Regions from separate parts of the Pseudomonas sp. CDFA 610 genome, predicted to be linked through region 1. Evidence: predicted binding sites of a transcription regulator. Region 1 holds the regulator's gene; each other region holds the start of a gene.
What was found. The regulator sigma-54, encoded in region 1, starts transcription at its own class of promoters, with help from an activator protein. The targets are predictions, from matches to a motif close to ANTGGCATNNANNTTGCTNT.
Positions count from the first base shown of each region.

Region 2: a site for sigma-54 is predicted at 1,391-1,410, ahead of KDX39_RS00270 (CmpA/NrtA family ABC transporter substrate-binding protein). Genes of this name have one in related genera too.
Region 3: a site for sigma-54 is predicted at 931-950, ahead of flgB (flagellar basal body rod protein FlgB). Genes of this name have one in related genera too.

Region 1 is NZ_JAGTPM010000011.1:172,010-175,402, forward strand. It holds gene hpf (ribosome hibernation-promoting factor, HPF/YfiA family) at 1-227, opposite strand, end outside; gene KDX39_RS21015 (RNA polymerase factor sigma-54) at 302-1,795, opposite strand; gene lptB (LPS export ABC transporter ATP-binding protein) at 1,991-2,716, opposite strand; gene lptA (lipopolysaccharide transport periplasmic protein LptA) at 2,716-3,264, opposite strand; gene lptC (LPS export ABC transporter periplasmic protein LptC) at 3,251-3,393, opposite strand, start outside.
Region 2 is NZ_JAGTPM010000001.1:59,527-62,919, forward strand. It holds gene KDX39_RS00265 (ANTAR domain-containing response regulator) at 1-39, opposite strand, end outside; gene KDX39_RS00270 (CmpA/NrtA family ABC transporter substrate-binding protein) at 54-1,265, opposite strand; gene KDX39_RS00275 (quinone-dependent dihydroorotate dehydrogenase) at 1,517-2,548, shown strand; gene rmf (ribosome modulation factor) at 2,690-2,905, opposite strand.
Region 3 is NZ_JAGTPM010000006.1:26,233-29,625, forward strand. It holds gene cheR (protein-glutamate O-methyltransferase CheR) at 1-566, shown strand, start outside; gene flgB (flagellar basal body rod protein FlgB) at 995-1,402, shown strand; gene flgC (flagellar basal body rod protein FlgC) at 1,406-1,846, shown strand; gene KDX39_RS12340 (flagellar hook assembly protein FlgD) at 1,862-2,539, shown strand; gene flgE (flagellar hook protein FlgE) at 2,568-3,393, shown strand, end outside.

The DNA.
Region 1 (3,393 bases):
AGGTCGATGGCCGCGTACATGTCGTCATGTTCAGCATTGGCAACTACCTCTCCACCGTGGATATGCAGCGTGGCTTCGATCTTCTGTTTCAGTTTCTCGACCGCCATCGTGACCTGCACGTTTGTAATCTTGTCAAAATGCCCTTCGAGTTTCTTGAGCTTTAGCTCAACGTATTCACGGAGTGGCTTGGTCACTTCCAGTTGGTGTCCACTGATGTTGACTTGCATACAGCTTCTCCTTTGCCAGTGCATAAAGAGGCAGGCGTAATGCCTGCCACTGGAACGCTGTGGCTCGGCCTGCATCACATCAGTCGCTTGCGCTCGCTGGACGGTGCAATCCCAAGAGATTCGCGGTATTTGGCAACTGTGCGACGGGCTACTTGAATGCCTTGTGCCTCCAGTAAACCAGCGATCTTGCTATCACTCAACGGCTTTTTCTGATTTTCCGCCGCAACCAGTTTTTTGATGATTGCGCGAATTGCCGTGGATGAGCACTCGCCGCCTTCTGAGGTGCTGACGTGACTGGAGAAGAAGTATTTCAGCTCGTAAATACCGCGTGGCGTGTGCATGAACTTCTGCGTGGTAACGCGGGAAATCGTTGATTCATGCATGCCCACCGCCTCGGCGATATCGTGCAATACCAGCGGCTTCATGGCCTCATCGCCATACTCCAGAAAGCCGCGCTGATGCTCGACGATCTGAGTGGCGACCTTCATCAGCGTTTCGTTGCGGCTTTGCAGGCTCTTGATGAACCAGCGGGCTTCCTGCAACTGATTGCGCATGAAGGTGTTGTCGGCGCTGGTGTCTGCACGGCGTACGAAGCCTGCATACTGCGGATTGACTCGCAGGCGCGGTACCGATTCCTGGTTCAGCTCGACCAGCCAGCGTTCGTTGTCCTTGCGCACGATGACATCTGGAATGACGTACTCGGCTTCGGTGGATTCGATCTGCGAGCCTGGGCGCGGATTCAGGCTCTGCACCAGTTCGATAACCTGACGAAGTTCGTCTTCCTTGATTTTCATGCGACGCATGAGCTGGCCGTAGTCACGGCTGCCCAGCAGGTCGATGTAATCGGTAACCAGGCGCTGCGCTTCGCTCAGCCAGGGCGTCTTTGCCGGTAGCTGGCGCAGTTGCAGCAGCAGGCATTCGCTCAGAGTGCGCGCACCGATGCCGGCCGGTTCGAATTGCTGGATGCGGTGCAGGACGGCTTCGATCTCATCAAGCTCGATATCCAGCTCGGGATCGAAGGACTCGAGAATCTCTTCAAGAGTCTCGTCGAGATAGCCTTGATTGTTGATGCAGTCGATCAGCGTGACGGCGACTAGGCGATCCTTGTCGGACATCGGAGCAACATTGAGCTGCCAGAGCAGGTGGCTTTGCAGGCTTTCTCCGACGGATGTACGGGTGGTGAAGTCCCACTCATCATCGTCATTGCTGGGCAGGCTGCTGGCGCTGGTCTGGTAGATGTCTTCCCAGGCCGTATCGACAGGCAGCTCATTGGGAATGCGCTCGTTCCATTCGCCTTCCTCGAGGTTATCTACGGTAGGCGCAGATTCCTGATAGGTCGGTTCCTGAACATCGGGATTGGGCTTTTGTTCGATGTTGTCCGCCATCGGGTCGGAGTTATCGAAGTCGTCGCCTTCCTCCTGGCGTTCCAGCATGGGGTTCGATTCCAGCGCCTCCTGGATCTCCTGCTGGAGGTCCAGTGTGGATAGCTGGAGTAAGCGGATTGCCTGTTGCAGCTGCGGTGTCATCGTCAGCTGCTGGCCCATTCTCAAGACTAGCGATGGTTTCATGGCAGGGGCTAAACACCTTATTCGCCGGCGCTCACGCGCCATCCACTACAGGCGCCGAAACGCCAACTTAAGCAAATTATATGCCTGAAAGCACGGCGTTTGCCTAGAGCGTTACGAGAAATAATGTCTTGTCAATAAGCCGCATCGATATTGGCGGCCTTGAAGGGCCGGATGCGGCTTTTTCAAAGGCGGCTTTTACAGGCGGAATTCGTGACCCAGATAGACTTCTTTAACCAACTGGTTTGCCAGAATGGTTTGCGAGTCGCCTTCTGCGATCAGTTGTCCGTCATTGACGATATAAGCTGTTTCACAGATATCCAGCGTTTCGCGAACGTTGTGGTCGGTGATCAGCACGCCAATGCCCTTGGCCTTGAGGTGATGAATGATCTGCTTGATGTCGCCTACCGAAATAGGGTCCACGCCTGCGAAGGGTTCGTCCAGAAGGATGAACTTGGGTGCTGTCGCCAGGGCGCGTGCAATCTCCACACGGCGACGTTCGCCGCCCGAAAGGCTCATGCCGAGGTTGTCGCGGATATGCGTGATGTGGAATTCCTGGAGGAGGCCTTCCAGTTCCTTGCGTCGGGCAGCGGTGTCGAGTTCCTTGCGGGTCTCGAGGATAGCCATGATGTTGTCGGCCACCGACAGCTTGCGGAAGATCGAGGCTTCCTGCGGCAGATAACCGATGCCTGCACGAGCACGACCATGCATGGGTTGATGGCTGACGTCCAGGTCGTCGATCAGTACACGGCCCTGATCAGCCTGTACCAGTCCGACAATCATGTAGAAGCAGGTGGTCTTGCCGGCACCGTTGGGGCCCAGCAGGCCGACAATCTGGCCGCTTTCGATGGAAATGCTCACATCGCGCACGACCTGACGGCTTTTGTAGCTTTTAGCCAGATGCTGGGCTTTAAGCGTCGCCATTACTGGGCCTTCTGCGGTTGATCGGTTTTCTTTTTCGGCTGGATAACCATGTCGATTCGTGGGCGTGGCGTGGTCACTTTAGCGCCACCGTTGGCACGGCCTGCACTGACGACCTGCCTGACCGTGTCGTAGACGATCTTCTCGCCTTCGGACGTGTTGCCGTCGTTGACAACCTTGGCCTTGTCGATCAGGACGATACGGTCCTGAGCGGCGTAATACTGAATGGTGACGGCGTACGCCTGCACGATCGGTTTGTCGACCGCCGGCTTTTGCTCGTAGTAGGCCAGGTTGCCGACAGACGTGAAGATATCCACTTCGCCCTGAGCGTTGCGCGTGATGGTCACCGTATTGCCGGTGATCTTCATCGAACCTTGCGTGATGATGACGTTGCCCTTGTAGGTGGCAACGCCCTTCTTGTCATCAAGCTGCGCATCATCGGACTGAATGTGGATCGGCTGATCGCGGTCAGTTGGCAGGGACCAGGCGCTCGCGCTTCCCAGTGCTGCGCCCAGGCCGAGCAAAAAAGGAAGAGTTTTAACGAGCCTCATACTGTCCTCTGACGTTGGACAGCAGGTCCATCCTGCTGTCTTTCAAATATGCTTTCATTCCCTTGGCCGTAGTGACACCGCCAGCAGCGTCGATTCTAACGTCTTGGTCGGTCTGCGCATATTGCTTCT
Region 2 (3,393 bases), on a different contig from region 1:
TTTCTTTGCAGTGTCATTGATCAGCAGGATACGCAGCATGGTCACGTTCTCCTTCAACGACGCGCAGCGACGGGCGTGGTATCGGCCCAGGCATTGATCTTGAAGCTGCGCGCATAGGAGGCCGGATCAGTGCCGTCCCAGACCTTGCCGTCGATCAGTTGACTGCTGCGCAAGGTAGCGTCAGGCACGTCAATGCCTAGTGCCTCGGCGGCCTGTCGATACAGTTCCAGCTGCTGGACGCGTTCGGCAACGGCCAGGTAATCAGGGTCTTCACGTAACAGGCTCCAGCGGCGGAACTGGGTCATGAACCACATCCCGTCCGACAGCCAGGGGTAATTGACCTGGCCCTGACCATGAAAGCTGACGGCGTGGTGGTCTTCCCAGTGATTGCCGAGGCCGTCGCTGTACTTGCCCAGCAGACGCGGCTCTATGCAGTCCAGCGGTGTGTCCAGATACTCCGCACCGCTGAGCAGTTGTGCCGTGCTGCGTCGATTGTGCTCGCTTTGCTCAATGAAGCGGCTCGCCTCCAGCACGGCCATGACCAGCGCTCTCGCGGTGTTGGGGTTCTGTTCGACGAACTCGCGGGTGCACCCCAGAACCTTGCCCGGATGGTCGGGCCAGATGGTCTGGCTGGTGGCCATGCTGAAGCCCAGTTCCTGACGGACTGCGCTGGCGGCCCAGGGCTCGCCGACGCAGAACCCGTCGATACGGCCGGCCTGCAGGTGTTGAACCATCTGCGGCGGCGGCACCACCACGCTGTTCACGTCGTCCAGCGGATGAATGCCTTGGCTCGCGAGCCAGTAATAAAGCCACATGGCATGGTTGCCGGTGGGGAAGGTCTGGGCGAAGGTCAGTTTCGGACCGCTTTGGTGCACGCGTTTGTCCAGTGCTTCAGGAGTGATCACACCACTGTCCTGCAGGCCGCGCGACAGGTTGATGCACTGGCCGTTCTGGTTCAGACCCATCAGGATCGCCAAATCTCTGGTGGGGCCGCCGCCGATACCCAACTCGACGGCGTAGATCATCCCATAAAGGCTGTGCGCCGCCTGCAACTGGCCGCTGACCAGCTTGTCACGCAGTCCGGCCCAGGAGGTCTGGCGTCTTAGGTTCAGGGTCAGGCCGTAAGGCTGGGCAAAACCCTGGGTCGCCGCGACCACCAGTGAAGCGCAGTCGGTCAGGGCCATGAAACCCACATCCAGACTGTTCATCTCGGGCGCATCGCTGCCGTTTACCCAGTCCAGCGCATTGCTTGTTCGTTCGCTCATGGCAGGTGCTTCATCAAGGACATCCAGAAAAAAGGCGCCGCCCGGCCCTTGCGAGGTGCAAGTGCCGGAGCGACGCCGTTGTCCGGGCAGCGCTCCTTCGTTGGAGCGCGTGCCGATAATGGATTCAAGCAAGGCATATGCCAGCGCTCGGCGGTTCAGCGTAACAAGTTTTTCGCATGCCTCGCGTGCAATGCATTCACGCGGCTATAATCGCGCCCCTGAATTCAGCTTCTCACGAGCCTCGCCCGCCCATGTATAACCTGGCCCGCCAGTTACTGTTCAAGCTTTCCCCGGAAACCTCCCATGACCTGTCGCTGGACCTGATCGGTGCCGGTGGGCGTCTGGGCCTCAATGGCCTGTTGAGCAAGGCACCGGCCAAGGTGCCGGTCACCGTCATGGGGCTGGAGTTTCCCAATCCCGTGGGCCTGGCGGCCGGTCTGGACAAGAACGGCGCGGCCATCGACGGCTTCGCGCAACTGGGCTTTGGCTTCGTCGAAATCGGCACGGTGACGCCGCGTCCGCAGCCGGGCAACCCCAAGCCACGCATTTTTCGTCTGCCCCACGCAGAAGCCATCATCAACCGCATGGGCTTCAACAACCTGGGTGTCGACAATCTGGTCAGCCGTGTGCAGGCCGCCAGGTACACCGGCATTCTGGGCATCAATATCGGCAAGAATTTCGACACCCCGGTCGAGCGCGCAGTGGACGACTACCTGATCTGTCTGGACAAGGTCTATGCCCACGCCAGCTATGTGACTGTCAATGTCAGCTCGCCGAACACGCCGGGACTGCGCAGCCTGCAATTCGGTGATTCGCTCAAGCAATTGCTCGAGGCCCTGAGTCTGCGCCAGCAGGAACTCACGCAGCGTCATGGCAAGCGCGTGCCACTGGCTATCAAGATTGCCCCGGACATGACCGACGAAGAAACCGTACTGGTCGCGGCGGCCCTTATCGAGTCTGGTATGGATGCGGTCATTGCCACTAACACCACCCTTGGTCGCGAAGGCGTCGAAGGCTTGCCGCATGCGGACGAGGCGGGTGGTCTGTCGGGCGCACCGGTTCGTGAGAAAAGTACTCATACCGTGAAGATACTGGCGGGCGAGTTGGCAGGGCGCATTCCTGTTATCGCCGCCGGCGGTATCACTGAAGGGCGTCACGCTGCCGAAAAAATCGCGGCGGGTGCGAGTCTGGTGCAGATCTACTCCGGCTTTATCTACAAGGGGCCTGCACTGATTCGCGAATCGGTGGATGCGATTGCGGCAATGCCGCGTCAGCAGGCCTGAATCGCAGGCAAAAAAAGGGGCTCCTGGGGAGCCCCTGGGCTTTTGGCCCGCCGCCCGGATAGGGCGTGCATGGTATAGGTATCGAATGTCAGTCAATAAAACTTTGATGAACTGGTTGGGGCCTGTGTCTCCAAAGGCGCGTTATCCAACCGCGTGAAGTTCGTTGAGTCTGTGGATTCCCGCAGTGCCGGTCATACCGTCCCAGTTGTCGCCGCGTCCTTCTCGCCATCCATTGATCCATGCCTGGCGTACTGACGGTAGAGTAAAAGGGCAAAGCTCACGGGATTTACCATGAACGCCGTACTGATATCCGCGTAAAAATGCTCTTTCCAACGGATCACGCTTAAGTCTTCTCATAGGGTATTGCCCTCGTCTGTTGACTGTTATATCCCTGAGACCTCATGGTGAGGTCGGGCAGAAAAGTCTGCCGTTGGTACCCGCTGCCGGCGTCGCGGGCCTTGATGTCATAACCATTGCGGTGATGACGTGAGATGATTTCTAACCAAAGCGTCGCACCCTGTGAATGACCGTTTTGTCATAAGCACGTCACATTTAGGTCGGTCGGGTGATAAGGGTGGTCGGGTTTCAACACCGTTTTTTGGCGCAAGCCTTTTGACGCGGGCGTTTCAGACCGGATTGAGACCGCGTCTCAAGTGCGGATAGTGGCTGAATGCTTTAAGCGTCTATTCGACGAAGGGTCGAGATGTGACTTTTTGTTGCCCACTTCGTCGGGTTGAATGATCACTCTTCATATAGGAAAGCTATGTGCAGAGCGTGATGGATTGAAAACTGCCGCCTCAACGCTGCCTTGGTCTCAAGGCAGGTTTCGTGCGGCGGACCGGCAC
Region 3 (3,393 bases), on a different contig from region 1:
AGAACAAGGTGCTTCCCGAACAGATCAAGGCCAGTCCCGGCCAGCGACTGCGCATCTGGTCGGCGGCCTGCTCGTCGGGTCAGGAACCGTATTCGTTGTCGATGTCCATTGATGAGTTCGAGCGCGCCAACCCTGGTCAGCTCAAGTCTGGCGCGCAGATCGTCGCCACCGACCTGTCGGGTGCGATGCTCAACAACTGCAAGACCGGCGAATACGACAGCCTGGCCATCGGCCGCGGCTTGTCGCCGGATCGTCTGCAGCGCTTTTTCGACGTCAAGAGTCCGGGTCGCTGGGTCGTCAAGACGCCGATCAAGAGTCGCGTGGAGTTTCGCTCCTTCAACCTGCTCGACAGCTACGCCGCGCTGGGCAAGTTCGACATCGTGTTCTGCCGCAACGTGCTGATCTACTTCTCTGCTGAGGTGAAGAAAGACATCCTGCTGCGCATCCACGGCACGCTCAAGCCCGGTGGCTACCTGTTCCTGGGTGCGTCCGAAGCGCTCAACGGCCTGCCGGATCACTACCAGATGGTTCAGTGCAGTCCCGGGATCATTTACAAGGCCAAGTGATTGGCAGTTTTTGTACTCAATAGAAGGAGACCTGCGGGTCTCTTTTTTTGTTGTGCCACGCAAGTCCTTGCTGATCAGGCTTCTCTCGGATTTGCGTATGAGCAGTCCGCAAGTACACGTACGGGACCTGTTTCAGCCCGGCCAAGCCGCTTTTCAGGAGCAGGCCGATGACGTCGTACCCCTGTTGCCACGTTAGCGCCGATCAGGTAGTGACTCAGGTGCAGTCTCGGTCGCCCCTCAATACTGGCAAAAAAACGGCACCCACCTTGCCGCTTTACCTCTTTACAGCGGAAATGCCTTGCCGCTTTTCTGGCATTGCCGCTTTGCCACCGACTGCAAGCCCCGTAATCATTGCGTTTTGAGAAGTGGCACGCCGATTGCTTTGTCAGTGACAACAGAATCAGGTCAACCGGCAAAGGTTTCCCGACATGAGCATCAGTTTCGATAAAGCGCTAGGCATTCACGAAAAGGCCCTCAACTTCCGGGCTCAGCGTGCAGAGGTGTTGGCCAACAACATTTCCAACGCTGACACCCCGAATTTCAAGGCGCGCGATCTCGACTTTTCGTCGGTGCTGGCTGCCGAGAACGACAAGGTCCAGAACGGCCATTTCGCGCTGAACAAGACCAACAGTCGCCACATCGAGGCCGAAGGCATGGGCAATCAGGATGGCACGCTGATGTACCGCACGCCGTCGCAGCCATCGCTTGACCAGAACACCGTCGATTCCCAGGTCGAGCAGGCCAGCTACACCGAGAACGCCATGGGCTTTCAGGCCAGCTTCACCTTGCTCAACAGCAAATTCAAAGGGCTGGTTGCAGCCCTTCGCGGAGAGTAATTCATGTCACTAGCCAATGTGTTCAACATTGCCGGTAGCGCCATGAGTGCCCAGACCACGCGTCTGAACACCACGGCCAGTAACATTGCCAACGCCGAGACCGTTTCCTCGAGTGCTGACGCCACTTACCGCGCCCGTCATCCGGTGTTCGCCACCGTGATGCAGGGTCAGCAGTCCACTGGCGGTTCGCTGTTCCAGGATCAGGGCGAAGCCGGGCAGGGTGTTCAGGTCAACGGCATCATCGAAGACAGTTCCAACCTCGAAGCGCGCTACGAGCCCAATCATCCTTCGGCCGACAAGAACGGGTATGTCTACTACCCCAACGTCAATGTCGTGGAAGAAATGGCCGACATGATTTCCGCCAGTCGTTCGTTCCAGACCAACGCTGAAATCATGAACACCGCAAAATCCATGATGCAGAAGGTTCTGACCCTCGGTCAGTGATAGAAGGCGAAAGATATGGCCGTTGAAAATAATGTATCGACGAGTTTCGTAAACTCGCTCCAGAACCCGACGCCGACGAAGACTGATTCGACGGGCACGCTGGGCAAGGATTCCTTCCTGCAGTTGCTGGTCACGCAGATGAAGAACCAGAACCCGCTGGATCCTCAGGACAACACAGAGTTCGTGGCTCAGCTGGCTCAGTTCAGCAGCGTGGAAAGCCTCCAGAACCTGACCACCACCGTTGACTCGATTGCTGGCAGCTACCAGTCGTCTCAGGCGCTCCAGGCGTCGTCGCTGGTGGGTCGCTCTGTGATCATCAACGCAGGCTCCACAGCGGTGGATACCGCGAAGGGCATGGTCGGCTCCATCGCCGTGCCAGCTACCAGTTCCGTGACGAGCGTCAAGATTTACGACGCCCAGTCGAACCTGGTCAATACCGTTGATCTGGGCACGCTGCCGGCCGGTTCCACCAGCTTTGCCTGGGACGGAAAGGCCAGCGATGGCACCGTCGCGCCTGCTGGCACTTACAGCTTTACCGCTTCAGGTTCGGTTGATGGCAAGAACACCCAGTTCACGACTTACCTGCCCGCAATCGTCAACAGCGTCACGCTGGGCGTCAACGGTGCTGAAACAAAGCTCAACCTGGCCAGCGGCAGTGTTGCCTTGTCCAAAGTTCAAACGATCGGAATATAGAGCCGACTAGACGGCGCAGGAGTGAAATATGTCTTTCAATATCGGTCTTAGTGGGCTCTATGCTGCAAACAAGAGTCTCGACGTTACCGGCAACAACATTGCCAACGTAGCGACCACAGGCTTCAAGGCGTCCCGTGCGGAGTTCGCTGACCAGTACGCGCAATCGATTCGTGGTACTTCCGGGCAGACCAACGTGGGCAGCGGTGTTTCCACCGCCGCGGTTTCCCAGCAGTTCTCTCAGGGCAACCTGACCACGGGCACCGCCAACAGCCTTGACCTTGCCATCAACGGCAACGGCTTCTTCCAGCTCAGCAATAACGGCGAGAAGCTGTATACCCGTGCCGGTGCGTTCCACACCGACAAGGAAGGTTTTGTCGTCAACAGCGCCGGCATGAAGCTGCAGGGCTACAACGTCGATGCCAATGGCAGTGTCGTGACCGGTGCGTTGAGCGATCTGCGTGTCGACTCGTCGAACCTTGAGCCCAAGCCCACCAGTTCGATCACCAACGTCGCCAACCTGAACTCGACCACTGCATTGCCGAGCCTCACGACGTTCGACGCTACGGACACCAAAAGCTACAACATGAAGTACAGCACGCCGACGTTCGACTCTCAGGGTAATGCACACACTCTGGACCAGTATTTCGTCAAGACCGGCACCAATACCTGGTCCATGTACTCGCTGATGGATGGCCGCAGCATTTCCAACCCGGCCACTACCACAGCCGACAAGAACGACCTGACCTTCAACTCGGCTGGCAATCTGGTCGTGACCGCGCCTGGCGCCGTGCCTACCAACAGCGCGAACATCACGTTCAACACTGACGGCACCTTCAACGTCAACAACTGGGTGC